2 regions of the Pseudocolwellia sp. G5-9 genome follow, and region 1 is predicted to be linked to the other one. Evidence: predicted binding sites of a transcription regulator. Region 1 holds the regulator's gene; the other holds the start of a gene.

Region 1 (15,337 bases):
TGGAATATATACAATGTGATGACGAGGATCTGCAGCACCTAAGTTTTCTAAGTCAACATCTAAATCACCCGTTAATTCCCAAGCGATTTTAGCGTTTACTGTTGCAGCTAAATCAGTTGTAGATGCACCAGTACGGTCCTCTTCAGCTATACAAGAAGCTGGAGTATATAATTCTTCATGTGCTGTTACTAAACCAGCAGCAGGGCCACCAGCTGCAACACGATATACTTCAAAACAAGCTTCTGTACCAGCAAATGCAGAAGTAGATGCTAAAACACCGGCAACTGCTAATGGTAATGCTGCTAAATTAAATTTTTTCATTCTAAGTTTACTCCATTTATATATTTTAAGCCTTTAATTACTTATATGTAACGTTAAAGACTTGTGAACACGTGTTCTTTTAAAACTATATTAGTTTTCTATCATTGTATTTATATTTTGCTATTAATTAATTGTTTCAATTCGTTCAGCCATAACAAATAAATAAAGAAATTTATTGGCATGCCCTCCCTCATTTATCAATTAAGCATCACTGCATCATAACTACTAACTAAATGCTCAATTAAATTACAATGAGTGTGAAATTTAATGATTACTTGGCCTATTGTCAATAAGTTAATACAAAAAAGTGCTTATTAGTGTCAATAAACCGTGCTTTACAAGCAAGCGTATAAAATTCAAGCAAAAAATATCAATTCTATAACAAACCTATAACAATAAGTCTGCTTGCGTATTTAACGTAATATATCATTATTTTATTACGTTATTATTTAAGCGCTCTTACTAATTTCCATGAATGTTGAATAGCAAACGAATATAATAAAAATAAAGCTATAAAACAATGTAACATTATCGACTCAGGAACTGAAGCAACTTCTCCTATAATACCAATTAATGCACATAATATAGCTAAGACGCATATTGTCCAAAGCGCTTGACGAGAAGAAAGTCCTAACCTTAAAAAAATATGATGAAGGTGGCCATTATCAGCCTTAAAAGGAGATACTCCTTTCCTAATTCTTCGGATCATAATGGCAAACATATCCATAATAGGAATAGCTATTATCCATAGTGCAGTAACAGGCCTAAAAGCAGCTTCTTGTGTTGCGGTATGCTGAGTACCAAGCGTTAATAACCATATAACGGTTAATCCCATAAACATGCTACCAGCATCCCCCATAAAGATTTTTTTCCCTCTGGGATTACGTGTACTTACGTTATAAAACAGGTAAGGAATAATGGCCACCACAATAATAAGTGGTAGTAACACATCTCGTTGGGTATCGGCGAGAAGAGTCAAAATTGCAATTGATGAAATAGATACAATACTCATTGAACCAGCCAAACCATCTATTCCATCAATCATGTTAAAAGCGTTTATAGCAGTAATACAAGCAAGCATGGTGAATATAATTCCATACATACCGATATTAATATCCCCCAACATGAAGAGTTCACCAAGATTGCTGATGTATATCCCCCCACCAAAAACCATGATCGCGCCGACTAGGCTTTGAAAGATCATACGGGGCGCTACACTTAAATCATATATATCATCCATTGTGCCTATAAACACAAGAAGTGCTGATGAAATTAGGTATAGATTTAAAAGTTGACTCTGCTCTACAAACAAAGATGAAGCAATAAGTACGCCTGTAAATATTGATATTCCTCCAATAAGAGGAATAGCGCCATCATGATTTTTTCTATCTGAAGGATAGTCTATCAGGCCAATTTGCGGTGCTAGCGGAAGCAATACTTTAATAGTAAAAATAGATGAAAAAAAAGCTACGCATAAAGCAGGTATTATAAATAACATTTAATGTATACCAGTTAAAAAAATTAAAATGACATTAGTCAGAAGTATTTCAACGTCATGACTAAATTGAATGTGCATAGTATATCTCGGTTTACATACTTTGCACATAAGCGTTACATTCTATTACATAAATATTTACAGTCCAGCTACTGCGGCCAGTGCAACAACTGCTTGATACACAATTTGAGTAGCTGTTTGCCATAAAGTCAAATCATCCATAAAGTAAGAATCTAAAGGCACTACAATAGTATCGCCTGGCTGTAATTGACTGCTGTTAGAAGCAAACCAATTACTATCATTTGGTATCTCTACAGCCCCATTAGCTTTTATAATATATATTCTCTCTTGATCAGCTTGCTTTTTAGCACCACCACTTAACTTTATATAATCAAATGCGGTTAAACCTTTTTCATATAGATGAGATGTTGCTATTTGAACTTGTCCCACAACATTAATTGTATTTTGCTTCGGTGATACATACAAAGCGTCGCCGTTTTCTAAAAAGATATCAAAAGAATTACCTGAAAGCATTTTTTCAATGTCAACAACTAAGCGTCCTACAGGCTCAACTTTAGTAAGATCCGCCAATAATAAGTTGGCTTGCTCATAATCTAAAATTTGACTACCTTCTCTTTGAGATAAAGATTTAGAAGCAATTTCATTTCGTAAATTTTGCGATACATCAATTAAATTTTGTAATTCAACTTGTTTTAGTTTTTCGCGCGTAAAGAGTGACGATTTAATATCTGCATACTCAGTAAAGCCACCCGCCCTTTCAATTAATTTAGCAAGAGTTTCACCTCTTCTAACGGTATAACGCCCTGGAAATTTAAACTCTCCAAGTAACTCTACGGTTTGATCTTTTTGCCATGCAGGTATGTGATTTATGTTTAAGCGGTCTTTACTCTTTAAACTAAGACCTTTTTCTGAACGAGATAGGACATCTTGTAAATTAACATTAATGAGTGTTTTATTTGCAGTTTTATTGTTTACTTCAAATCGTGATAATTCGGCCTTTTGTAAAAAAGCAGATTCTAACAAGCCACCAGCAGCCTTAATTAAATCAACTACAGTTCCATTATTGGCTAAAGGATAGGTACCAGGATATTTTACGGCTCCATCAATAACAACCAGTTTTAATGGTTGGTTTAATGAGGCTTGTCTTTTAAGTTGTTTAATTACTGGGGCTAATAATCTTTGCCTTGAAAAGAAACTTATCTCGTTAGGTTTTAGTTCTTGCTCAATATTTTTTTCTTTAAGATCTTTTAATGATTTCTTAGTAGCATTGTAAGTTTCTTCTGCTTTATCTTCTTCTTTAAATGGGTTTATAGGCTCAGCATTTTCACCATATTGTTCCCAAAACAAATTATCTTCGTAGCTTTTAATTAACACTTCTTTTTCTTTTTCTAGAAGCTCATTTTCCGTCAACAAGAATTCATCTAAATTGGTAAGTTCTTGACTATTTCTCTCAATATTTGAAAACACTAGTATTTTATCTAAAGGTTTTAATTCAACATTATCTGCAGACATTTTTTCTGACAAAGCATTGGCAATACTAAACTGTACAATTTCAATATCACGAGAGTTATTTAGCTGCCTGACAATGATGCTATAAGTTAAATCAGCATTTTCAAGTAAGTATGAGGAAATATTTGGCAATAAATCTGATACTTTTTGCTTCGGTTTCCATTGATAATTCCCCGGCCTTGAAACAGCTCCTATAATAGATACACTATCCTCAAAATTGCTAGATGTAGCCATTACACGAATATAATCTCCAGCTCTAGCTTTTTTAGCAAGGTTATTAGCAATTGATAAATCGACATTGATAATAGAACGTAAATTACGATTATTATAACGTTCAACAATAGTTGATGAAGGGTAGGCTGAAGGTAACATTCCCCCTGCCATGGTTAAGATAGAATCAAAGCTTTCTTCTTTTTTTAACTCGTAAATTGCAGGCCTTTTCACTTCACCATCAATTGAAACTCTATTTCCAACAGGCGGAATAAAAATAACATCTCCAGATTTGAGTAAAACATCGTTGCTTGAATCACCATTTATTAGTAAGTCGTATAAATCAAGAGAAGATATCAGTTTACCTGCTCTTTTTAATTGTATATTACGTAAAGAACCTATATCACTGATACCACCAGCCGAAAAAATAGCGTGCGTAATACTGGATAAGGAACTAAGTAGGTAATTACCGGGCTTAAAAGCTTCACCTAATACAAAAACCCGAATAGATCGCAATTCAGCTAATGTTATAACAACATCAACACCTAAAATTTTATTTTGAATTTCATTTTTTAAGTATTTTTTTACTTCTTTAAAAGTCATACCTACAACTTTGAATGCCCCTAGTTCAGGAAAAACCACTTCTCCTTCTCTAGATACAGCAAGTTCGTAATCATTATTTTCTTTACCAAACATTTGTACGCTAAGTACATCTCCCGTTCCGATAGTATAATTATCTGGTATTGCAATATCGATTGAAGGTGCGAAAGTTAATGGTGCATTAGCAAATACATCATAACCAAAAGGTTTTAACTCACCTTCATCTTCTTCAGCGAGTTCTTCCTCTGATAATCCAATTGGATTACCCATTTCATCAAACTGAGTACCTCTAGGGTAATATTGCTGTAAATTTTTTGTTTCTTCATCATTTGGATTGTTTTTTTTAATTTGAGATTGAATTGTACTTAAGTCAATCCCCATAGTTGATGCTAATGACTTTTGCTGCGCCGGAGAAAGCTTTTTAAATTGCTCTAACTGTTGCGGTGATATATTACTAGGTAGCTGTGCTGAAAGGGTGATAAAGGAAAAAAGTGATAAAAACACTGTGGATAATAGTGTTGATTTATAAGAAAATAATGTCATTAAAAAGCTAATCCTAGAGCAAAAAAATAATATAGATACCATAAATTAGGTATAAACCTTTAGTGATGTGAAGTCTATCATCTAAAGGCTTAACCATAAAGTAGCTTAGAACGTTATTATATAACTCTAAACGTCAAATAAAGCCTTATTTATTCGTTTTAGTCTATTTCATCTAAATATGCTTCAAGTTCAGCTTCGTCAGCCGCATTAACTTCAATAGGTGGATTACCATCATAAACTTTAAACTTTAAGTTTTGAAAATAAGCATTTTTTACAAATTCATAAGAATCTATAGATTCATCAATCAGTTTTTCTTGCTGCGATAATGAAGCTCTTTGCTCTAGCCCAACAACAGCCATTCTTACAATATTGGGCCAAAAGTCTATGGCAGCTAACGGCCAATAATATTTATCAACATAGTCCCCAACCTCTTCTCTTACCGAAGATGGACCTAAGCCAGGAACAACAATATAAGGCCCATCACCTACGCCATAGCTACCTAATACTTCGCCAAATTCTTCTTGTTTTCTGGCCCAACCAAAGTCACTCGCTGGGTCAAAAAAGCCGAATAAGCCAATAGTAGAATTTAGTAAAAATCGACCTGTACTTACGGCTGCGTCAGAAAACTTGGCTTGTAGTAAGTTATTAATAATTGCAGAAGGTTCGTTAAGATTAAGCGCCATATTATAAACGCCTACTCTTAAATCGGTAGGAACATACTCGGCATAAGCTGAAGATGCAGGCCTTGCTACATATTTGTCAGCGTAATCCCACGTAAAGGTCCAAAAAGGTCTATTAATTGATTCCAAAGGGTCTTTAGGATCACTATTATTAGTAGACGGAGTCGAAGAACACCCCGTTAAAGCTAGAAAACAAACAATAAAGAAAGTTATAAAGGATTTTTCTGATCGATTAATCATGCGACTATTCACTGTTCCATAGGTTAAATAGAAATCTATATCGTGTAGTTATAGAAATTTCATATAAAATTATTTTAACACGATGCACATTCAATAATCACAGTTTTTATAAGTAAAAATGTTAAATATTGTAAGAAGTTGAACGTTAGGAAGGGTTTTTCTTTTGATGAATAGCAATGAGAATATCGGCTTCTGCTCTAGGAATATCACACTCTTTGATCAATTCTGCGGCATCAGCACCAAGTTCAATCATTTTGAATGCCCTGCTATATAATTTATCTTCAGGTTGTTGTGATTGTACTTGTTGTAATTTTACAATGTCTCCTTGAAGGTTTTTGATACGATGTTCTAACTGTTTAGATACTTGATTTAATTCAGTATATTTTACTTTGTTTTGTTTAACAGATTCCGCTAACGTTTTATCTATTTGTATAAATAATGTTTGTAACTGATTAACAAGTAATTCATTAGATGAAATGTTTGTTTCAGTTAAACGAATTTGTTTTTTTAGTGATCGCAGAGATATAAATAACATTAATATGAGACATAACATTAATGTTATTACAACAAATAGCACTATCAACTCAGGAGTATTAAACATGTTGATTAACAGTAATTAAAACTGTTTTAACTCATCCCATTCATCATCAGAAAGTAACTTATTTAAATCCACTAAAATAAGAAGCTCTCCTTCTCTATTTGAAACACCTTGAATGAATTTTGCACTTTCATCATTACCTACATTTGGAGCAACATCTATATCAGATGCACGTAAATATACAACTTCAGCTACGCTATCAACCAAAATACCAATAACCTGTTTTTCTGATTCAATAATCACAACACGAGTATTATCTGTTATTTCACTTGACTCTAATCCAAATCTTGAACGTGTATCAATTACAGTAACCACATTTCCACGTAAATTAATGATGCCTAATACATATAATGGCGCGCCTGGGACAGGTGCAATTTCACTGTATCGCAAAACTTCTTGTACTTGCATTACATTAATACCGTAAGTTTCACTGTCTAATTTAAAAGTAACCCATTGTAAAACTTCATCATCATTAGCTTTATCTGGATTCTCTTTACGTCTTTCGTCAGACATTTAACACTCCTCAATTTATAATATTTTAATATAATTAAAACAAGCACTTATATTTGTTGCACATCGATACCATTATTCAACAATTGAATTAATGATTCTACTTCTAACAGAGCACACATTCTGTTTTTAACTAATCCTGCCAACCAAGGCCGTTTAGAAGAAGAATTTAACCATTTTACATCTTCAGGCATTAATGTAACGGTATCTACTAAGGTTTCGGCCAGTAATCCCCAACGACTATTACTCAACATAATAACATATTGATAATTTAGCGCGTTTTTAAGCTCTTCATTGTATTTCTCTGGCATTACCCAAAGAGCAGTATCCACCACATTAATTTTTTCTTCTCTATGGATCATAACACCTTCAAACCATTTGGGTTTCCCCATTAAGCTGGTTATTTTATTTACGTTATGAATCCCCCCTAACTCTACTAAAGGTACAGCTACCGTTAACCCAGCTACATCAAAAAACATAGCTTGAAAGCTTTTATCACGATAACTCTTATCAATACTTGTAGTATTATGCTCCGCTGAATATTCTTTTATTTCTACAACTGTATCAACTGGTTGTTTATTTAATTCAGGTACTAATTCTTTATTATGGCTAATAATTTCATTATCGGCAGATTTATTTGAAACTATAGTATCTAGTACAGCCTCTTCATTACGTTCAGCTACACTAATTTTTTGAAAAAGCTTGTTTAGCTTTTCAGTTTCTACTGCCTTTTTTTCAATGAAGTCATCGGTGTCTTCTGTTAACAGCTCTGATAAGTAATTTTTCATCAATTTCTTACTAGCGGTTAATGATTTATCCATTAAGATATCAAACCTTTTTGTTCTTCTATTAAAGAGTATAATAGCTTCTTATATGCTGTTACGCCTCTTGAACTACTTAAATAATCAGATGGAACTTTACGAGCTTGGCTTGCATTCCTAAAATTTGTATCGATTGGAATAACACCAGACCATACTTTTCCAAAATATATATCTTGAAGTTTTCTATAGGTTATTAATGATGCTTTTGTGCGTTTATCAAACATAGTCGGTACAATTGTATATTTAAAAGGCTCCGCCTGTTCACCTTGCATAATTTCTAACGTATTAATCATTCGTTCTAAACCTTTTAACGCAAGAAACTCGGTTTGAACAGGTACTATAATTCGATCTGACGCAGCAAGTGCATTTACCATTAAAACGCCTAAAATAGGTGGACAATCAATTAAAACATAATCGTATTCACTTTCTATTAATTTAATCGCTTTTTTAAGAACTAGCCCCATTCCCCCTTTACTGCCTAAAGCACGATCTAATGTCGCTAGCCCCATTGTTGCAGGAAGAATATCTATATTATTATATTGAGTAGGACATAAACTTTGTAAGATCTGTTCTTTTGTTGACGACTGAATAAATAAATTATAGACGCTTAAATCTAATTCTTCCGATTCAATGCCAAAATAATAACTTAATGATGCATGTGGATCAGTATCAACTAATAACACACGAAAACCTTGATCAGCCAATAAGCCTCCCAACGTAATCGTAGACGTAGTTTTACCAACCCCGCCTTTTTGATTTGCTAAAGTCCAAACTACCAATTAAGCTTCCTATAAAGTTATTAATGCTCATTGAATATATCTAACCTCAAACGGGCTAAATATTTTATTTCAAATCAAAAACTTTTAATATTGCAGAAGAGATCTTATCTAATGGCAATTCTGCACCAGACAAACCGGCATTTACCACAGCTTGCGGCATACCATAAACAACACATGACTCTTCATCTTGAGACCAGATTGTAGCCCCTTTATTTTTTAATAAACGACAGCCATCTTTTCCGTCAGAGCCCATACCCGTTAATATAATAGCCAAAACATTTTCACCGAAAACTTTGGCTGCAGAAGCAAAAGTAACATCTACGCTCGGTTTAAAAGCAACTCTTTCTGAAAGGTCATCTATTATCTTTAGTTTAGCTTTAGAATTTGTTCCATCAATTACCATTTGTTTTCCACCTGGTGCTACATAAGCATTGCCTGGTTTTAATTCGTCGCCGATAGCCGCTTCTTTCACATTAACGTTGCATAAATTATTTAATCGATTAGCAAAAGCTTTAGTAAATGATGCTGGCATATGTTGAATGATAAGAATTGGAACAGGAAAGTTTGCAGGTAATTGAGCAAGTACTTTTTGAAGTGCTATAGGACCACCGGTTGAGGTACCTATTGTTAGTAATTTATATTCTTGGGATGTTTTTTTTATTGCTACACTATTTTTTTGTGTAACATCAATTAATTCTCTTGTTGTTGTTTTGTTAGATACTATTTCTCTATGGTTTGATTTTACTTGTATTCTAGATTTTTTACGCGCTAATTGAATCACACGTTCACGCAATACCATTCCAGCATCTGATGTGCTTTTAGCTATTTCGGAGAATTTTTTTGGTAGAAAATCTAACGCCCCTGCATCAAGGGCATCAAGTGTTATTTTAGCTCCTTCATGAGTCAGAGAAGAAAACATAATAATTGACGTTGGTGAATGTTTCATTATCTGTTTTACCGCGTCAATACCGTTTAATTGCGGCATTTCAATATCCATGGTAATAACATCAGGTTTAAGTAGTTTAGCCTTTTCTACAGCTTCTACACCATTTACAGCAACATCAACAACATTTAGGTTGGGATCAGCATTTAAAATATCGGCTACTCGACGTCTAAAAAAGCTGGAATCATCAACTACTAATACCTTATATGGCATTAACTATCTCTTTATCTTGTACGTAATTTTTTATGAACACTAGATTTCTTAGCGTAATATTTAAGCAGGTTAGGAACATCAACAATTAATGCTATGCCACCATCACTCGTGATTGTAGCTCCTGCCATACCGGGAGTTCCGTGTAATAAACGGTCGAGGGGTTTAATAACAACTTCTTCTTGTCCAATTAAACTGTCAACAACAAAACCAACTTGCTGGCTCCCTACTTGTACAATAACTACATGCCCTGTATCTCTTGGTTTTTCAACATAATCTCGAACTAACCATTGATCAAGATAAAATAATGGAATGGCTTTATCTCTAACAATAATAGTTAATTGACCATCAACTATATTAGTACTCGTTAAATCTAAATGAAATATTTCATTTACACCCGCTAATGGCAAAGCGAATGTTTGTTTGCCAATAATAACCATAAGAGTAGGCAATATGGCTAAAGTCAGTGGAACTTTAATTTCAAGTACAGTACCAATACCTAATTCAGAATCTATATTAACAGTACCGTTTAATTGCGTAATTTTGGTTTTTACAACATCCATTCCTACACCACGACCAGAAACTTCTGAAATTTCGGTTTTGGTTGAAAATCCCGGTGCAAAAATCAAATTAAAAGCTTCACTATCCGACATACGAGCCGCGGCATCTGCATCTAATACACCACGCTCTATAGCAATTTCTTTCAATTTTTCAGCATTCATTCCAGCACCATCATCTCGAATGGTAAGAAGAATATGATCACCTTCTTGTGAAGCTGAAAGTATTACGGTTCCTTCTCTTTCTTTACCTTTTGATTCTCGAACATCAGGATCTTCAATACCGTGATCAACTGAGTTTCGCACTAAATGCACCAATGGGTCAGCAAGAGCTTCAACTAAATTTTTATCTAAATCAGTTTCTTCACCTTCAAGAATAAGTTTAATTTCTTTATTTAAGCTTCGAGCTAAATCACGTACAACCCGAGGAAAGCGGCCAAAAACCTTTTTAATAGGCTGCATACGCGTTTTCATTACAGCGCCTTGTAAATCAGTTGTCACAGCATCGAGATTAGAAACAGCTTTGGTTAAATCTTCATCTTCTTTGGTCATTCCTAAACTAGTTAAACGATTACGAACTAGTACTAGTTCACCCACCATATTCATGATTTGATCGAGTCGCTTAGTATCCACTCGAACGGTTGTTTCACCTTGTGAAGCAGTAGCTTGAGGTGCTTTTTTCTCAGGTGTTGATGGTTTGCTCGCGGGTGCTGCTTTTACGGCGGCTACAGGAGCAGGTTTAGGCGTTGCAGGTGGTGGTGTTACTTGTTGAGGCTGAGTATTAGTTGTTGCATTTTGTGGCCCTTTTCCTTGGCCATGAAGTTCATCTAATAAATTTTCAAATTCGTCATCATTGATTTCGTTAGGATTACTTTTAGCTTCGGCCTTATTAACTTCTGGAGAAAAAGCACCTTGCCCATGTAAATCATCAAGTAAGCTTTCGAACTCATCATCTGTAATTTCATTACTATTATTATTTGATACATTAGTAGGCGTAGCCGGAGGTGTTACAGAACCGCCGCCATGTAATTCATCTAATAATTTTTCAAATTCGTCTTCAGACATTTCATCTGATGAACTTGAAGATACAGGAGCTGCAGGCTCCTCGACTACCGTTGCAACAGGAACGTCTTCAGATTCTGGTACACTTAAACGATGTAATTCAGCTATTAATTCAGGGGCAGCGGGTACGAGAGGCTCTCCTCCTTGAACTAAAGCAAACATTTCATTGATTGAATCTGTTGCCTGCAGAATAACATCCATTAAATCAGAGGTAACCGTTCTTTTATTAGTTCTTAAGAGGTCAAATATATTTTCAGCGCCATGACAAACATCCACAAGCTCTGTTAACGATAAAAAGCCTGCTCCGCCTTTTACAGTATGAAATCCGCGAAATATTGCATTTAATAAATCAGCATTATCGGGGTCATTTTCAAGCTCTACTAATTGTTCAGATAAAGCTTCGAGAATTTCACCTGCTTCAATTAAAAAATCTTGTAAAATCTCTTCATCTTGCTCAAACGACATTTAGCAACTCCTTAAAACCCTAAACTTGATAAAAGATCGTCAACATCGTCTTGATCTGAAACAACGTCATCACGCTCTTTACTATTTACAATCGGACCTTCAACCAAATTTTCACCCACTGAAGGTTTAGCTTTATTTTGAATTGAGTCTGAAGACATGCCAAATGCGGTTAGCATTCCAATCAAACCATCTTCAACTTCCCTTACTAAATCAATAACTTTACGAATAACTTGGCCTGTTAAGTCTTGAAAGTCTTGCGCCATCAAGACATCAGTCATTAATATACGAATTTTATCTGTTTCACTTCCTGTTGATTTTAATAACAAATCAATATCTAAACATAACTGTTTAAACTCAGGTAATTCTAATTTATTTTGTATAAGTTTTGTCCATAAAGGATTAACCACTTCGACTCTATTTTGTAATGACTCAAGCACAGGAAAAATAGATTCAACTGCATCCATTGTTTTGTTTGCAGCTTCTTCCGTTCGTTCTATAACATAGTTAAGTCGTTCTTTAGCATCAGGTATATCAGCTTTTGCTAAATCAGTGAGTCGAGAGTCAACTTGAAAATTATTCAAAGAATCATGTAACTGACGGGTTAATTTACCTATTTCAGCAAACAGCTCTGTATTGATTGGACTTTGAATATCTGCAACCAATTCATCAGCCTTGTCTTGCTGATCTGTTTCTAAATATTCAACCAACAATTTAGCTTGTTCTAATGAAACATGTACTTTAGGCAAACTACTCATGCAAAATATCCTTTATTTATTTAGGTATTAAAGAAAGATTTTCAATTAACCTAAGCGTTCGAATATTTTATCGAGTTTAGTTTTTAACGTTGCAGCAGTGAAAGGTTTTACAATATAGCCATTTACACCCGCTTGAGCGGCCATAACTATTTGCTCTTTTTTCGCTTCAGCTGTCACCATTAAAACAGGAATATGGGATAAACTAGCGTCTGCTCGAATAGCTTTTAATAAATCTATTCCTTGCATACCAGGCATATTCCAATCGGTTACAACAAAATCAAACTCTCCTGACTGAAGCATAGGTAAAGCGGTGCTACCATCATCAGCTTCTTGAATGTTAGTAAAACCTAAATCGCGTAACAAGTTTTTCACTATTCGTCTCATCGTTGAAAAATCATCAACTACAAGAACTTTCATATTTTTATCCAAGGCACCCTCCGGTGAGAACATTCAAAAATTTTAAATTACTTATTATTCTACTTAACTTTGCCAAGAATGCATACGAGCTTTTAAACGATGCATAGCTTGACTGTGAATTTGACTTACTCTTGACTCGCTTACATCAAGAACTTGTCCTATCTCGCGTAAATTAAGTTCTTCATCATAATACAATGAAAGTACTAAACTTTCTCGTTCAGGTAAAGTAGAAATACATTCACTTAACGCTCTTTTAAAAACAATCTCTTCAATTTGATTATAGGGCTCGTCACTTATTGATTTATTTTCTAAATTCAAAGCGTCTTCACTAACACCTAAATCATCTATTCCGATTATTTTCCCAGAACTTACATCATTAAGAATATGATGGTATTCATTTAAAGAAATATCAAGTTTATCTGCTACTTCCTTGTCAGTTACATCTCTTCCTAACTCTGACTCTAACTCTTTTATCGCATCACTCACCATACGACTATTCTTATGAACAGAGCGAGGAGTCCAGTCTCCACGTCGAATTTCATCCAACATGGAACCTCTAATTCTTATCCCTGCAAATGTTTCAAAGCTTGCGCCTTTTGTATGGTCAAAGTTATTTGATGCTTCGAGTAGACCGATCATTCCTGATTGAATAAGATCATCTACAAGTACACTTGCAGGTAATCTTGCAAGTAAATGGTAGGCTATACGTTTAACTAAAACAGTATATTGTTCTATTAAAACAGATTTATCTGTTTGAGTACTGTAGGCATCTGCTTTTCCCAAACTATATACTCGCGATAATTAGCATATTAATGTTCTAATAATTGTTCAATAAAGAACTCTAAATGGCCTGAAGGTTGGTGAGGAATTGGCCATTTCATGATATTTTTTGCTAAGTTTTTAAAACCTATTGAAGCGGGTGAATTAGGAAATGCTTCAATAATTGCTTTTTGCTTACGACCTGATTTACGTATGTTTTCATCAAATGGCACAACGCCAACAAGTTCTAAGCCTACATCTAAAAATCTATCACTTACTTTGGCTAGTTTTTCAAATAATTGCTGCCCTTCGTTAGGGCTTCGTACCATGTTAGCAACAACCTTAAATTTAAATACATCATGATCACGACTTAATAATTTCATTAACGCGTAACAATCGGTAATTGACGTTGGCTCATCACATACTACTAACATAATATCTTGTGAGGCTCGACAGAAGCTCAATACCATGTCGGAGATCCCTGCTGCGGTATCAACAATAAGAATATCGAACTCTGTTTGCATATCACTAAAGGCTCGAATTAATCCTGCATGCTCACTAGGTGTTAAATCAACCATAGATTGAGTACCTGAAGTGGCTGGAATAATTTTAATTCCTGCAGGGCCTTCGATGATAATATCGTCTAATTCACATTCACCAGACAACACATGAGAAAGGTTACGTTGAACACGTAGACCTAACATAACATCAACATTGGCAAGCCCTAAATCTGCATCTAGAACAAGTACTTTTTTACCCAGTTGAGCTAATGCTATAGATGTGTTTAAAGACACGTTAGTTTTACCTACGCCACCTTTACCACCTGATACTGCAATAACTTTAATTTGTTGTAAATCTTGCATCTTACGTAAACCACTCGCTTGGTCTATCATTTAAATCTTCTCGTCACTGACACATACACTATTTTCGAAAAGATGTTGCTAAGTAAATACATTATAGCTTAGTACATCTTAACTCGTGAAGTTATAAGCGGTTTTTATCAATGTTATTCAATTTAACTAATTTAATTAGTTTAAGCTAGCTTGTTTTGCTAAACATATTCAATTTATGCTGCACTTGCTTCTTTTTTAGGCATTGGTCGCCATGTACTAGTGTGTTGGTGGTTTATTCGACTACTCATTTTGTCTGCTAAGGCAACTAATTTTTCAGCATTTGCTACCTTAATATCTTCAGGAACTCGTTGTCCATCGGTAAGGTAACCGATAGGTAATCCGTTTTGAATAGCGGTAGAAATAATTTCACCAATACTAATACTCTCATCCAGTTTAGTATAGATACAGCCAGCTAATGGAATTTTTTTAAATCTTTCTACATTTTCTTGCATAACACGCTGCTGAGTATTGGCTGATAACACAAGATAATTACGAATTCTCACACGTGCATTGGCAATTAAATCTGTTAAATGCTGTGCTAAGCGCATGTCTCTCTGTCCCATACCCGCAGTATCAATTAATATAAGTTTCTTTTGTCCAAACTGCTGTAGTAATGAGTCTAATGCTTGTGCATCGTTAGCCAACTTAACTTGGCAACCAATAATACGTCCGTAAGTGGTTAATTGTTCAAAACCACCGATCCTAAAACTATCAGTAGAAATTAATACTACTTCATCAGCACCATGAATTTGTGCAAACCTTGCAGCTAATTTAGCAATAGTGGTAGTTTTACCTACACCTGTTGGACCCACTAAAGAAATAACACCGCCATGATGAATAATATCGTTATTGGTTGTATTTAGTTGCTGTGCTATAAATTTTTTCGCCTGCTCCCAAGCATCTTGTTCATTTTGTTGAGGAGGAATAAAACCAGCTATTTGATCTGCCA
Region 2 (15,337 bases), 660 kb from region 1:
CGTGTAACGTCCACTGTGTGGTATTAATTTCATCTAAACTAATAGCTTTTGATAACAATTCATTTGTTAAGTTATCAATCACGTTAAAGGCATTAGAGGTTGGTTTAGGTGAAACACTGGGTAAACCTTGTCCATAAATCCATTCATTCAATACTTTATCAGAAACTATATCAGGGTATTTATGCGTTAAGTTTTCTTTTAAATACACTATAAAGTTTTCAGTACCTAAGCTTTGAAAAGCATGGCTATTAAAATAGTCGAGCATGAATATATCAAACTTATCTCGACCAAACTTTTCTTCTAAGTACATTAAAAACAACTGACCTTTTACATAAGGTACACCCGAAAAAGCATCATCAGGATCGCGTCCTTTCAAATCAATATAAAGCTGTGTATCACCAGGTGCTAATACCGAGATTTCATCATTCAAACCTTGAGCGCCTAATGCTTGCTCCATAACAGCACGGTCTACACCAAAAACAGATTCCATAATGCGATTTTCAACATAACTGGTAAAACCTTCGTTTAACCATAAGTCTCTCCAACTTTCATTAGTGACTAAGTTACCAGACCAAGAATGAGCTAACTCATGCGCAATAAGGTTTACTAAACTTTTGTCGCCCGCAATAACAGTAGGAGTAATAAAGGATAAGCGTGGGTTTTCCATACCGCCAAAAGGAAAACTCGGTGGTAAAATAAGTAAATCGTATCTACCCCAGCGATAAGGCCCAAATAATTTTTCTGTTTCATCAATCATCGCTTGTGTGTCATCAAATTCAGCAACAGCCGCGTCTAATATAGACGCTTCAGCATAAATACCCGTTTGCTTACTCATGGCTTTAAACTGTAAATCACCGACACCTATTGCAATTAAGTAAGAAGGAATAGCTTGCGGCATTGAAAAGAAGTAATCACCATCACGTTCGGTATCAGGTTCATTGTTAGCACTCATTACCGCAACTAAATCTTTATCGGTTGTAATTCGTGCTGTATAGGTAGCTCTTACCGTGGGTGTATCTTGAATAGGTATCCATGATCGCGCGTGAATGGCTTGGTTTTGGCTGAATAAAAAAGGTTTGTTTTTGCCTGCCGTTTGTTCCGGTAGCAACCACTGTAATCCTGAAGCTTTTTCCGTTGAGTGGTAATATACACGTACTTTTTTTGCTTTAAATTGAGGTTTAATGGTTAGCTTAGCACCAAGAACATCATCTCGTTTTGCTAACATATATTGCACTTTCACCCAGTTACCTGAGTTATTTTGTGCCATTACGCGTTTAATAATTAAATCACGAGTATCTAAATAAATAGGTTGTAGATCATCAGACAACCACTTTAACGATAGTTCAGCAAACCCTTTAAGTGATTTTTCTTCAAAATCGACAGCTAAGTCTAAATAAATATGTGTTGTGGTCACCTGATCATAATTAGCATAGGTATATGCATCTTTAAGTTGAGCATTTGCCGCACAAGACAAACTAACTAAGACTAAAGTGATAATTTTTAATAAGTATTTCATTATATAAACATCCATAAAAAATAGGCCTTTAGATTAAGATAACCTAAAGGCCTATTCAACTTAAATACTTAAATTCGAGATGCTTTACTGGAGAGATGAGACGTTTAACTTTTTTAATAGCAAGTTGATAAATTAATTGACCACTTAGCGAAAATTAAAAGCCTTAATACATGCTTTGCTCAATTATGGTTTATCCATTCTAATCACTACGCGTCTATTCTTTTCACGACCTATTATGCTGTTATTTGAAGCCACATGACGCTTCTCACCATAACCTTTAGCTTCTATTCGGCTAGGATCAATACCAGTTTTAACAAACTGCTCTCTTATCGTTTGAGCACGTCGTTTAGACATTTCATAGTTAGCATTTCTTGGACCGTAACTATCTGAATAACCGTCTATTAATACTAATTCTAACTCTGTATCTAAACTTAAGTATTCAGCAATCATAGCTAATTTACGTTTAGATGATTTAGTTAAATCGTCGGTGCCAAATTGGTAATTTAATACGGTATAAGAAATGTCATCAAAATTATAGTTTAGTAAATTACCCACGCAATTAACAAACTCTTGATAAGCACGTTGAAATTTAGCTGTTGATAAACCAACAGATATTTTTTCATCACTTCGGTACCAATCGTCATAATAAAACGTTGGGCTCATACCTTGGTCTAATTCATTTAGCATAGTCCAAGCCACTTTCTTAGGTAAACTTGGTGCAAATTGTTTATGCAATTTCATATCCGCCAGAGTATAACCTGCCACACCCGGTCGCCATTTAGGGGCAACAGAACGAACTTCAGCTAACGAGTAATTATCAGGTAGGCGCATCATATCTAATTCAAATTCTAAATTAGATTTACGATTGGCTTTGCTGTAAAACTTAGCTTCGCCGTAATTGGGAATATTGTGGGAAAGTGTGCACTCTAAACGTGATTCGTTAGATAATTGCCACTTAGAGTTATCTAAGTTAGCCGCATACTGCCTCATACCTGCATTTGCATTGCAAACAGATACTAATAAAACAACTGGTAGAAGATATTTTTTCATAATCAATTATATTTTAGTTTCAATGACAGTAACTATATCGACGAACATTTAAATAACTTTAACATGAATTGTTAAAATTAAAGGATAAAAGTAAAAAACACTCAGTTCTTCGTACTTATTTTAGCTATTTTCTGAGATAATTGTTATTAATTATCAAAATAAATAAGACTTTTTGTATGACGGATCTTAATTCATCTACTACTGCTTCAGCAGACAACGGAAAAACACTTTTTGCACAACGTTTTAGAGGTTACTTCCCTGTAGTTGTAGATGTTGAAACCGCTGGATTTAATGCGCAAACCGATGCTCTCCTTGAAATAGCAGCAACAACCCTTTCCCTTGATGAAGACGGTAATTTTTCTTTAGATAAAACCATACATTTTAATGTTGACCCTTTTGAAGGTGCTAATTTAGAAAAAGCGGCTTTAGAATTTACTGGTATTGATCCAACCAACCCGTTAAGAGGTGCTGTTGATGAAGAAACAGCGCTGAAAGCTATATTTAAATTAATTCGTAAAAAAATGAAAGCCGTTGGATGCCAGCGAGCTATCATGGTTGCTCATAATGCCTCATTCGATTTAGGTTTTGTAAATGCAGCAACAGAAAGGTGTTTAATTAAACGCTCTCCGTTTCACCCTTTTGTTAGTTTTGATACCACTACACTTTCAGGTTTAGTATTAGGGCAAACAGTATTAGCTAAAGCTTGCATAGCAGCCAATATAGATTTTAATAACAGTGAAGCTCATTCGGCTTTATATGACACAGAAAAAACAGCAGAACTGTTTTGCCATATTGTAAATAAATGGAAACAACTAGGTGGCTGGCCTTTAATAGAAGAGTAGCTTTCTTTTTCTCTTTAATTATTAACCTTTAGTGATATCACTAAAGGTTAATAATTAACTTATCCCATAAAAAAAGGAGCCATAAGGCTCCTCTTTCCAAATAAATCTAATCTTAACGACGTAGACCTAATTTACCGATTAAAGCAGTATAACGTTCAACGTTTTTGCCTTTTAAGTAATCAAGTAATTTACGACGTTGACTTACCATACGTAATAAACCACGACGTGAATGGTGATCATGGATGTGCTCTTTAAAGTGACCTTGAAGATGGTTGATTTGAGTTGTTAACAAAGCAACTTGTACTTCTGGTGAACCTGTATCACCTTCTTTTTGAGCATATTCAGCAACAATTGCTGCTTTTTCTGTAGCGTTTAAAGACATAATATTTCCTTAGTGTGTTTACTTAAACCGAGTATGGAATAAGTAAGTAAAATTCTCATCCTGCCAAACACTAATTCAGCTAAGACGACAAAAGAGCGCGTATTCTATCAGTAAAGTGTGCGATTGCAACTGTTTACTGCGGATCATTAGTTATATTTATACCCGTTACCAATCAAGGTGCGTATTTCAGAGCACCTTGAATGGTAACGGGTATATAATTTGCCTCACTACCACTATAAAAATGAGACTGTTTAACAATATGGATATTGGTTGCTATTTCTCTTATCGTAAATTCAATATCCATTTTTTCATGATCTATAAACTCTTTCGCAGCAACATAAAACACATTATCTGCTTATCATGAAATTATGGACAAACGATTAACTGCACTTAAAAAAATAGGGAATCTAATTAAAGAATCCCTATAAGTAATTAATGTTGTTCTATCTAAGATGGTAAAGCTGAAAATAAAATTAACTATTTTAATTTGCTGCCACAACAATACGTTTAGGTGCAACTCTGCCTTCATCATCAATGAAGCCTACACCAATAAATTCACCATCGTCTTCGTTATCACCAATAAACACTTGTACCATACCTTCAGCAGGACCATCAGAGGTTTGTACAGGATTACCATGCCTTAAATAATGAGCCGACATATCATCAACAAAAACAGCAGGTATCCCATCACAAGCCGTTGTCATGGGTAATAACAAAGGATCAAGTAGTGTAGAAGGAGACACTTCATCAGCCTCAGCTTGCGCTAATAAGGTTTCAAGTTGCTCCATAGTAACCATTCTATTTTTAGGATAATTGCCAACAGCACTTCTTCTTAAGTGAGCAACATGAGCACCACAACCTAATAACTCACCTAAATCATCTACAATCGTTCTTATATAGGTACCTTTAGACACATGAATAGATAAATCAACCTCATCATCTTCAAAACGTAAAAGCTCTAAATTAAAAACCGTTATATCTCTTGATTCACGAGGAACCTCAATACCTTCTCGCGCATATTTATATAAAGGCTGACCTTGATATTTAAGCGCTGAATACATAGAAGGGATCTGCTGAGTTGTACCTCTAAAGGAATCTAATGCTTTGCTAAGTTCATCGGCACTTACATTGACTTCTTTCTCAGAAACAATTTCACCGTCAGCATCACTGGTTGTAGTTCTAACACCTAACTTAGCAGTAACTTCGTATGTTTTATCAGTATCTAATAAAAACTGAGAAAACTTTGTGCCTTCGCCTAAACAAATTGGCAGCATACCTGTAGCTAACGGATCTAAAGCACCTGTATGTCCTGCTTTTTGAGCAAAATAAATACGCTTAACTTTTTGTAATGCGTTGTTAGATGACATTTCATAAGGCTTATCCAGCAATAAAACACCATTTATTGCTCTGCCCTTTCTCTTCTTGGCCATTAAGTTATTACCTTAAAATGCTAGCTTTACTCTTTATCATCTTCAATATCTGTAGATTCTACTGACTCATCGTCCATCAAATGCTTATCGCTTGCTACAGCTTTATCAACCAAAGAGCTCATACGAACACCTTCAGCCATTGATTGATCATAAACAAAGCGTAAATGAGGCATAATTCTCGCTCTCAATTTCTTTGCAAGTAATGAACGAATAAAGCCAGCAGCATCGTTTAATACTTCAATAGAGCTTTTAATTTCTGATTCTTCATTTGTAAAAAAAGTAACAAAAATTTTTGCATAAGCTAAATCTCTAGTTACCTCTACTGCTGAAACCGTTGTCATACTTAAACGAGGGTCTTTAACTTCTCTCATCAGTATAGTTGCGATTTCTTTTTGAATTTCTTGTCCGACTCTATCGGTACGAGCAAATTCTCTTGCCATCTTAATTACCTATTATTTCAAACAGCTTGCCATGGCTTACTGTTCTTTAAAAACATAAAAGGGCTAATACAAGATTAGCCCTAGTTTCATGCAGTATATTGTTTAATTAAAGTGTACGTTGAACTTCAACTGTTTCAAATACTTCAATTTGGTCACCAACACGAACATCATTATAGTTCTTAACACCGATACCACATTCTGTACCGTTACGAACTTCTTGTACGTCGTCTTTAAAACGACGAAGTGATTCTAATTCACCTTCGTAAATTACAACGTTTTCACGAAGTACACGAATAGGAGCTGAACGTTTAATAAGACCTTCAGTTACCATACAACCAGCAATAGCGCCGATTTTAGGTGATTTAAATACGTCACGTACTTGTGCAAGACCAATGATTTCTTGTTTGAATTCAGGGGCAAGCATACCGCTCATTGCTTGTTTAACTTCTTCAATCAATGCATAGATAACGCTGTAGTAACGTAAATCAATCTTTTCAGACTCAATCACTTTACGAGCAGCGGCATCAGCACGAACGTTGAAGCCAACAACTATAGCATTTGATGCTGCAGCAAGTGTTGCATCTGTTTCAGTAATTCCACCAACACCTGAACCAATAATTTTAACTTTAACTTCATCAGTTGAAAGCTTAGTTAATGAATCAGAAATTGCTTCAAGTGAACCTTGTACATCAGACTTCAATACAACGTTAACTTCAGAAACATCACCTTCAGCCATGTTAGCAAACATGTTTTCAAGTTTAGACTTCTGTTGACGCGCTAATTTAACATCACGGAATTTACCTTGACGATAAAGAGCAACTTCACGTGCTTTTTTCTCATCTTTAACAACTGTCGCTTCATCACCAGATTGTGGTACACCACTTAATCCTAATATTTCTACAGGAATTGAAGGACCAGCTGATTGAATTGGCTTACCGTTTTCATCGCGCATTGCACGAACACGACCGTATTCTAAACCACATAATACGATATCGCCTTGGTTCAAAGTACCTTCCTGAACAAGAACAGTAGCAACTGGGCCACGACCTTTATCAAGTTTAGATTCAACAACAACACCGTGTGCCATTTTATCGACTACAGCAGTAAGTTCTAGTACTTCAGACTGAAGTAAAACAGCATCAAGTAATTCATCAATACCTAAACCTGTTTTTGCAGATACATGACAGAATTGAACGTCTCCGCCCCACTCTTCAGAAAGCACGTCGTGTTGCGATAATTCACTTTTAACACGTTCTGGATCTGCGCCTTCTTTATCCATTTTGTTTACAGCAATAATAATTGGAGCATCAGATGCTTTAGCATGCTGAATAGCTTCAACTGTTTGTGGCATAACACCGTCATCTGCTGCAACTACAATAATAACGATATCGGTAGCTTTAGCACCACGAGAACGCATTGCAGTAAACGCCGCATGGCCTGGAGTATCTAGGAATGTGATCATTCCATGTCCAGTTTCTACATGGTAAGCACCAATATGCTGAGTAATACCACCCGCTTCGCCATCAGCAACTTTTGCTTCACGAATGTGATCAAGTAGTGAAGTTTTACCATGGTCAACATGACCCATAATAGTAACCACTGGTGCACGAGTAATTGACTCACCCGAATGACCACGGTCAGATAATACGGCTTCTTCAAGTGCATTTTCTTTAACAAGAACCACTTCACGACCCATTTCTTCAGCAACAAGTGCTGCTGTTTCTTGGTCAATCACTTGGTTAATGGTTGCCATAGCACCCATTTTAAACATTGCTTTAACAACTTCAGCGCCTTTAACAGACATTTTATTTGCTAATTCAGCAACAGAAATCGTTTCACCAATGCGAACTTCATTAAGCTTAGTTTCAGCTGGTTTAGTAAAACCATGCTGTAAGCTTTGAGGTGCTGATAAAGTTTGTTTACCACGAGAAGCACGGCCACCTCTTGCATTACGATCTTGTGAAGTATTTTTCTTCTTACGACGACGACGTCCGCCTTCATCGGCTGAATCGCTTTTATCTTCAGCTTCTTGAGCGTATTTAGAAGATGTTAAATGCACAACTTCTTTTTCTTTTGCTTTACGTTCAGCTTCTTCTGCTTTCCAACGAGCTTCATTTTCTTCAGCAAGTTTTTTAGCTGCTTCTGCTGCTGCTTTAGCTTCTTCTTCAGCTTTAGCCGTAGCTTCAGCTTCTTGAATTAGACGAAGTTTTTTGGCTTCATCACTTTCTGCTGGTTTAACTGGAGCTTTAACTTCATCAATATTTTTTGCTTTAGCTACTGCAGCCGCTTTTGCTTTCGCATCTGCTTCTTCTTTAGCTTTAGCTTTTGCTTCACGCTCAAATTCTAATTTAGCCGCAGCTGCTGCTCTAGCATTTTCAGCTTCTTTAGCGTCTGCAATTGCTTTCGCATTCGCTGCTTCTTCAGCTTTAATACGAGCTTCTTCTTGTGCTTTTGCTTCTTCTTCAGCAATTTGTTGTTCTTCTAACTCACTACGCTTAACGTAAGTACGTTTTTTACGAACTTCAACATTTACTGATTTAGCTTTACTACCATGCCCAAGAACTAAAGTTGATTTAGTTTTACGGTTTAGTGTCATTTTACTTGGCTGAGTTGATGATTCATCACCATGTTGCTTTTTCAAATGTTCTAATAATTTTTCTTTTTCATCTTGCGAAACAGAATCGGTTACCGACTTTTGAACACCAGAGTCAGCTAATTGACTAACTAAGCGTTCCACCGGTGTACCGATTTCTTTGGCAAGCTCTTGTACTGTTACATCTGCCATCTATAATTTTCTCCCGGTGTTATTATTCTTCATTAAACCAACAAATATTGCGGGCAGCCATAATTAGCTCGCCTGCTTTGGTTTCATCTAATTCTTCAATATCTGATATTTCATCAACACCTTGTTCAGCAAGATCTTCTAAGGTAATTACACCTCTACTTGCTAAAACAAATGCTAAATGACGTTCTAAACCTTCAAGGTTTAATAAGTCTTCAGCGGGTTCAGCACCTTCAAGTGTTTCTTCACTTGCTAATGCTTGTGTTGTTAATGCTTCTTTAGCTCTTGCGCGAAGCTCTTCTACAATGTCTTCGTCCATACCATCAATTTCCAACATTTCAGCTGCTGGAACATAAGCTATTTCTTCAAGTGAAGTAAAACCTTCTTCACATAAAAGCGTTGCAAAATCTTCATCAAGGTCTAACTTTTCAACGAATAAAGATAATACTTTGTCATTTTCAGCTTGATGTTTTTCATTCATCGCAGCAACAGTCATAACATTCAATTCCCAACCCGTTAACTGGCTAGCTAAACGAACGTTTTGACCACTTCTACCAATAGCCATTGCTAAGTTGTCATCTTCAACGGCAATGTCCATGGTATTTTTATCTTCATCTACAATAATTGATGCAACTTCAGCGGGTGCCATTGCATTAATTACGTATTGTGCTGGATTGTCATCATATAAAACGATATCAACACGTTCACCACCTAACTCACTAGAAACGGCTTGTACACGAGAACCTCGCATACCAACACATGCACCAACAGGATCAATACGTTTGTCGTTACTTTTCACTGAAATTTTCGCGCGAGAACCTGGATCACGAGCAGCGCCCTTTATCTCAAGCATTTCTTCGCCAATTTCAGGAACTTCAACTCTAAATAGCTCAATTAGCATTTCAGGCTTAGTTCGACTAACAAATAATTGTGCGCCACGTGCTTCAGGTTTAATATCGTATAATAAACCGCGAATACGATCGCCTGGACGGAAAGTTTCACGCGGTAACATATCATCACGATATATAATCGCTTCTGCATTACTACCTAAATCTAAAATAACACTATCGCGGCTCGCTTTTTTCACTACACCTGTAATGATTTCACCAATTTGATCTTGGTAAGCATCAACAATAAGTCCACGTTCAGCTTCACGAATTTTTTGAACAATAACTTGTTTAGCGGTTTGAGTGGTTACACGGTCAAATGTAACTGACTCTATTTGCTCTTCAACATAATCGCCAATTTTTACATCTGGGTCATCATACTGAGCAGCATCAAATGTGATTTCTGCATATGGATTTTCCATTTGATCATCACTAGGAGCTATAACTAACCAACGACGGAAAGTCTCAAATTCTCCTGATACGCGATCGATACTTACTCGAACAACGATATCACCTTCATATTTCTTTTTTGTGGCTGTTTCCAAAGCGGTTTCCATCGCTTCAAAAATACTTTCACGCGGTAATGCTTTTTCATTTGAAACAGCATCTACAACTAGTAATATTTCCTTACTCATGCTACTTAGCCTTAATTATTTAAAATAAATCTAAAAATTATCATTAAAATTTAGGAACAAGATTTGCTTTATCAATGTTACTAAAAAGAAGTTCATAATCCTGACCATCAACTACCACTATTAATATATCGTTATCGATAGTCTCAAGTTTGCCTTTAAACTTACGGCGGCCGTTTAAAGGCATTGATAATTTAACTGTTATGGTTTCCCCTATTACAGCTTGAAAGTGCTCTAAACTAAATAGAGGCTTATCCAAACCGGGCGAAGACACTTCTAAGTTATATTCTGAACCTATTGGATCTTCTACATCCAATATTGCACTAACTTGACGACTAACTTCTGCGCAATCATCAACGTTTATGCCATTTTCATGGTCGATAAACAAACGTAAAACCGAATTATTGCCTGCACTTATAAACTCAATGCCGAGTAACTCTTTACCAACACCTTCAACGGCAGGCCTTAACATTTCAGTTAACTTTTGATCAAACTTAGCCAATCATTTTCTCCAGAAACAAAAAAAGGGCATTAAGCCCATTATCAAAACATTTATTTGTACAAACAATGTCATAACAACAATCATTTACACATAAAAAAGCCCCTAACGAGGGGCTCAAATTCACTAACCCTCTGTATTGGCGAATAAAGTTCATTCGCCATAAGTACAACAGTTAATATTTATTAATAATACTCTCAATAAATACCTAGTGACAACTGCTACACTAAAAGCTGGTACGAATTATATATTTACTAACGTCTAAGCGCAAGGGCTTTACAAGTAAGGATAAAAAAAACGTTAAATAAAAAAATGCTGTATTTAAATTTAGGTGCTAATATGAATAAAAAACACTCAAAAATTAAACATTTGTGATATATCTTATTAGTATTATATGGTATATATAGCGCGTAAAAACCAATTAACATTTACCTAACATTTAACTAACATTTGTTCTTTTGGAGCTAACAAGTTTATTATGTATACTTTTTCTCAATTATTGTTACGAAATTGCATATTAGGAATTGTTTTTTCTTTAATTATTGTACTTTTTTCAATATTTACTACATCAAAATATTTACAAGAAAAACAAAACGTTCATGCTTCTATAATTAAAGCAAACTCAGCTTTGTTGTTAAGTGATCAGTCACAACTAAATAATAACAATGCAGCAGAACAAATATTTATAGAGTCGTTACGTTCAAATTATAAATATAGTTTACTGAAAATAACGAATAACACCGATAAAAGTATTTATAATTATTCAACCCCTATCAATACACTTATATTGCCTTACACTTTACCTAAAATTAATAAGTTAACAGTAAAAAACAATTTAACTATTGTTTATCAGCTTGATTTTAGTAATGAATCATCACTCATTATAAAATTGCTTTCATTAATATTAGGTTTAACCTTTATTTTTATACTAATTGCTAGCTTATTAAGTTCGCACAGCTACAAAACACTTCTAAAAAAATTATATGACGATTTAAAAATAGCGATAAATAATAATTTTACAGAAGATGAAACCTCAAAAAGCAATGCTCCCGCTGAATTTACTCATATATTTACTGAGCTTAAAAAATTAATTAGTACACATAACATAAATACAAAAGCGCTTGAAGAGAAAGCCTTTTTAGAGCCTATTACAAAATTAAGTAATAGAAGCCGTTTTGTTCAATATTTTGAAAACCAAATAAGTAGTGATAAAAACATTAAATTTGGCGTATTAACAATTACACGATGTTCAGAATTACAAACAATTAACCAAATTCATGGCTACAATGCTGGCGACACTTATATATGTGGCGTTGCTGAAATAATGAAAGGATTGATAGCTAAGTATCAAGGTGCGCAATTATTTAGACTAAACAGTTCTGATTTTGCAACAATAATCCCCAATAGCACCATTAAAAATGCGGAAAAATATGCTGAGCAATTAACAGAAAAATTCAACTCGTACCAACAAGTTTCAGATTTAGATTCGGTTGCTTTTACTGGACTGGTATATTTCGAAAAAGACAAACCTTTAGGCGAGTTGCTTGCCCTCGCAGACACCGGGATCAGCATAGCTCAAACACAACACAAAAACTCTTGGTATGCGCAAACTGACACAGATATTTTAGAAAGTGCCAGTGCTAGTTATGGCAATCAAAATTGGCGTCAAGAAATTGATAACGTAATAGAAAATCAAAGAATTACTTTACTGGTACAAAATATTAAACCGTCTAACCGAAATGTTAAAGTTTATGGTGAAATACTAGCAAGATTCTTAAATTCAAATGAAGAAATGTTACCTACAGCTTCTTTTGTTGCTATGGCAGAAAAGCTCGACAAAATTGTTGCAATAGATAAGATGATTATTGAAAAAGTTATTTCTGAGATTGCTAGTAAAAATCTTACTAATTCTTCTTATGGCATTAATGTAAGTACACGAAGCATTCACGATGAGCACTTTTTAATTTGGTTAGAAAGAAGATTACTTAGAGATTCGTCAATCGCTTCAAGACTTATTTTTGAAATAACAGAATATGGTCTACAACAAAATATAAAAACCAGTAAACGCTTTATTGATATGATCCACAGAGCGGGTTCCAAAGTAACAGTAGAACGTTTTGGTGTTGGCTTAACATCATTTAAATTCTTTAAAGACTTAAAACCTGACTTTATTAAAATGGACAGTACTTATACGCGTGATATTGATGAAGATAAAAACAACCAATACTTCTTACGCTTAATGGTAGATTTAGCTCATAGATTGAGTATTTCGGTATTAGCTGAAAGTGTTGAAGGCCAAGAAGAAAAATTTGCCCTAGAAAAACTCTTTGTAGACGGTTGCCAAGGATTTTATATAGGTAAGCCACTACCTTTATAGCACTTTAAACACTAGCTAACTGCAATGTTTTTTATTAAAAAGGCATTGCAGTTTCCTTTAAAACACCAAAATTTTGTATCCCTAAAAATATTCCCCTCCGTCTTACCACCTATATAATTGCTCATAATCTAAACAATTACTTGAAATGGCTCATAAACTTTCCAAATTGATGAATAACCCTACAATCAAGCGGTTGTTTCTTTTGGTATAAAAACGGATAATATCCACCATAAATTTACCAATGTAATCATTAAATGTCTGAATATCTCTTATTATTAGTCGGTACTGTGTTAGTGAATAACTTTGTACTCGTAAAATTTTTAGGATTATGCCCTTTCATGGGAGTTTCATCTCGTACTGAAACTGCTGTTGGCATGGCCTATGCGACGACATTTGTAATGACATTAGCTTCTTTACTAAGTTACCTTGTTAATACCTATATTTTAGCGCCGCTAGGGTTAGAATATCTAACAACTATGGCTTTCATATTAGTTATTGCTGTTGTCGTACAATTTACCGAGATGGTAGTACATAAAACGAGTGCCAATTTATATCGCCTTTTAGGTATATTCCTCCCCCTTATTACTACTAACTGTGCTGTATTAGGTGTTGCTTTACTTAACTTGTATGAGCAACACAACTTCTTTGAATCAATAATCTACGGTTTTGGTGCCGCAGCTGGATTTTCATTAGTGCTGATTATGTTTTCTGCTATGCGAGAAAAATTAGCCAATGCAGATATTCCAGCTCCATTTAAAGGTTCTGCAATAGCAATGATCACCGCGGGCTTAATGTCATTAGCCTTTATGGGATTTACAGGATTGGTGAAGTTCTAATGTCTATCGTTATCGCAATTCTTGTTATCGGTTTTATTGCCCTATTATTTGGCGCTTTGCTGGGCTATGCCTCAATTCGATTTAAAGTTGAAGGTGATCCACTCGCAGAACAAATAGATGACCTACTGCCACAAACACAATGTGGCCAATGTGGCTACCCAGGTTGTAAGCCCTACGCAGATGCTGTAGCCAATGGTGAAGCAATTAATAAATGTGCACCTGGTGGCGAAGAAACTATAAAGAAAATAGCAGAATTAATGGGTGTCGAAGTACAAGCATTAGATGAAAACCATGCCGCTGATAACACGCCAAAAGTAGCCTTCATTATTGAAGAAGACTGTATCGGCTGTACTAAATGCATACAAGCGTGTCCAGTAGATGCCATCATTGGTACCACCAAACAAATGCATACCGTTATTGTAGATGAATGCACAGGTTGTGATCTATGTGTTGCGCCTTGTCCCGTTGATTGTATTGAAATGCGACCAATTGAAACAACAAAACAAAGTTGGCAATGGGATTTAAATAGCATACCTGTAACACAAGTTGATTAGGAAAATACGTGAATTCTATTATTAACCGAATTGATAAAAACCAATTTTGGAAATTCCATGGTGGCATTCACCCACCTGAACAAAAATTTATCACTGAAAACAAGCCTATTCGTACTTTGCCTTTACCAAAAGAGCTTATTCTTCCACTGCAACAACATATTGGTCAAGCAGGTGAGTTAATTGTCTCTGTAGGCGATACAGTGTTAAAAGGTCAAGCTTTAACTGCTAGTAATCACCCAATGGCAATACCTATTCACGCACCAACAAGTGGCACGATTACAGCGATTAAAGATGCAACTATTGCTCACCCTTCTGCGTTACCAGAACCTTGTTTATTTTTAGCGCCTGATGGCAAAGATACATGGCAACAGCGCAATATTTGCACTGATTATCATAAACTCACTAATTTCGAACTATTAGAAAAAATAGCGAATGCAGGCATAGCAGGAATGGGAGGAGCTGGTTTTCCTACTCATATCAAAGCTAATAGCTCAGCTGCTCATTCTAAAAGAATAGAGTTTTTAATCATTAATGCTGCTGAATGTGAACCTTATATAACAGCAGACGATTTACTGATCAGAGAACAAAGCCCAACAATAATTGATGGCATCAATATTCTTCATCAACTCATTAATCCTGAATATGTATTAATTGGTATAGAAGACAACAAACCCGAAGCCATTAAAACATTACAAAACGCAACTAAAGATCTCGAACATATAAGAGTTTGTGTTATTCCCACCAAATACCCTTCTGGCGGAGAAAAACAACTGATTCAAATATTAACAGGTAAAGAAATACCTAGCGGATTTTTACCGAGTTCTCAAGGTATTATCATGCAAAACGTAGCAACCTGCTATGCGATTGCTGACGCTGTTATTAACGATATCCCGTTAATTAAACGAGTAACTACCGTTACTGGTTTAGGTTTAAATAAACCTCAAAACGTATGGGCCTTGTTGGGAACTCCTGTTAACTATTTACTTGAGCAATGTGAATACCAACCGCAAAGTAATAAACAACGCATTATTATGGGCGGCCCTATGATGGGGTTTGCTTTACCGTCAGGTAATGTACCCGTTGTAAAAATAACAAACTGTGTACTTGCGC

What was found. The regulator FliA, encoded in region 1, starts transcription of late flagellar genes. The targets are predictions, from matches to a motif close to CTAAAGNTNNNNNNNNNNNNGCCGATA.
Region 2: a site for FliA is predicted at 2,602-2,628, ahead of AC0L5Q_RS06325 (flagellar protein MotY). Genes of this name have one in related genera too.

The regions. Positions count from the first base shown of each region.
Region 1 is NZ_CM147893.1:2,124,810-2,140,146, forward strand. Features, by position in the region: gene AC0L5Q_RS09110 (hypothetical protein) at 1-321, opposite strand, end outside; gene wecA (UDP-N-acetylglucosamine--undecaprenyl-phosphate N-acetylglucosaminephosphotransferase) at 767-1,819, opposite strand; gene AC0L5Q_RS09120 (SLBB domain-containing protein) at 1,955-4,699, opposite strand; gene AC0L5Q_RS09125 (MlaA family lipoprotein) at 4,858-5,619, opposite strand; gene AC0L5Q_RS09130 (DUF2802 domain-containing protein) at 5,765-6,154, opposite strand; gene AC0L5Q_RS09135 (chemotaxis protein CheW) at 6,236-6,730, opposite strand; gene AC0L5Q_RS09140 (chemotaxis protein CheW) at 6,778-7,548, opposite strand; gene AC0L5Q_RS09145 (ParA family protein) at 7,548-8,327, opposite strand; gene AC0L5Q_RS09150 (protein-glutamate methylesterase/protein-glutamine glutaminase) at 8,392-9,483, opposite strand; gene AC0L5Q_RS09155 (chemotaxis protein CheA) at 9,495-11,564, opposite strand; gene AC0L5Q_RS09160 (protein phosphatase CheZ) at 11,576-12,319, opposite strand; gene cheY (chemotaxis response regulator CheY) at 12,365-12,748, opposite strand; gene AC0L5Q_RS09170 (RNA polymerase sigma factor FliA) at 12,800-13,519, opposite strand; gene AC0L5Q_RS09175 (MinD/ParA family ATP-binding protein) at 13,546-14,388, opposite strand; gene flhF (flagellar biosynthesis protein FlhF) at 14,562-15,337, opposite strand, start outside.
Region 2 is NZ_CM147893.1:1,461,468-1,476,804, forward strand. Features, by position in the region: gene AC0L5Q_RS06320 (M1 family metallopeptidase) at 1-1,516, opposite strand, end outside; gene AC0L5Q_RS06325 (flagellar protein MotY) at 1,700-2,566, opposite strand; gene rnt (ribonuclease T) at 2,743-3,408, shown strand; gene rpsO (30S ribosomal protein S15) at 3,521-3,790, opposite strand; gene AC0L5Q_RS06340 (hypothetical protein) at 3,963-4,136, opposite strand; gene truB (tRNA pseudouridine(55) synthase TruB) at 4,273-5,220, opposite strand; gene rbfA (30S ribosome-binding factor RbfA) at 5,247-5,660, opposite strand; gene infB (translation initiation factor IF-2) at 5,767-8,445, opposite strand; gene nusA (transcription termination factor NusA) at 8,468-9,964, opposite strand; gene rimP (ribosome maturation factor RimP) at 10,008-10,463, opposite strand; gene AC0L5Q_RS06370 (EAL domain-containing protein) at 10,939-12,837, shown strand; gene rsxA (electron transport complex subunit RsxA) at 13,092-13,673, shown strand; gene rsxB (electron transport complex subunit RsxB) at 13,673-14,227, shown strand; gene rsxC (electron transport complex subunit RsxC) at 14,236-15,337, shown strand, end outside.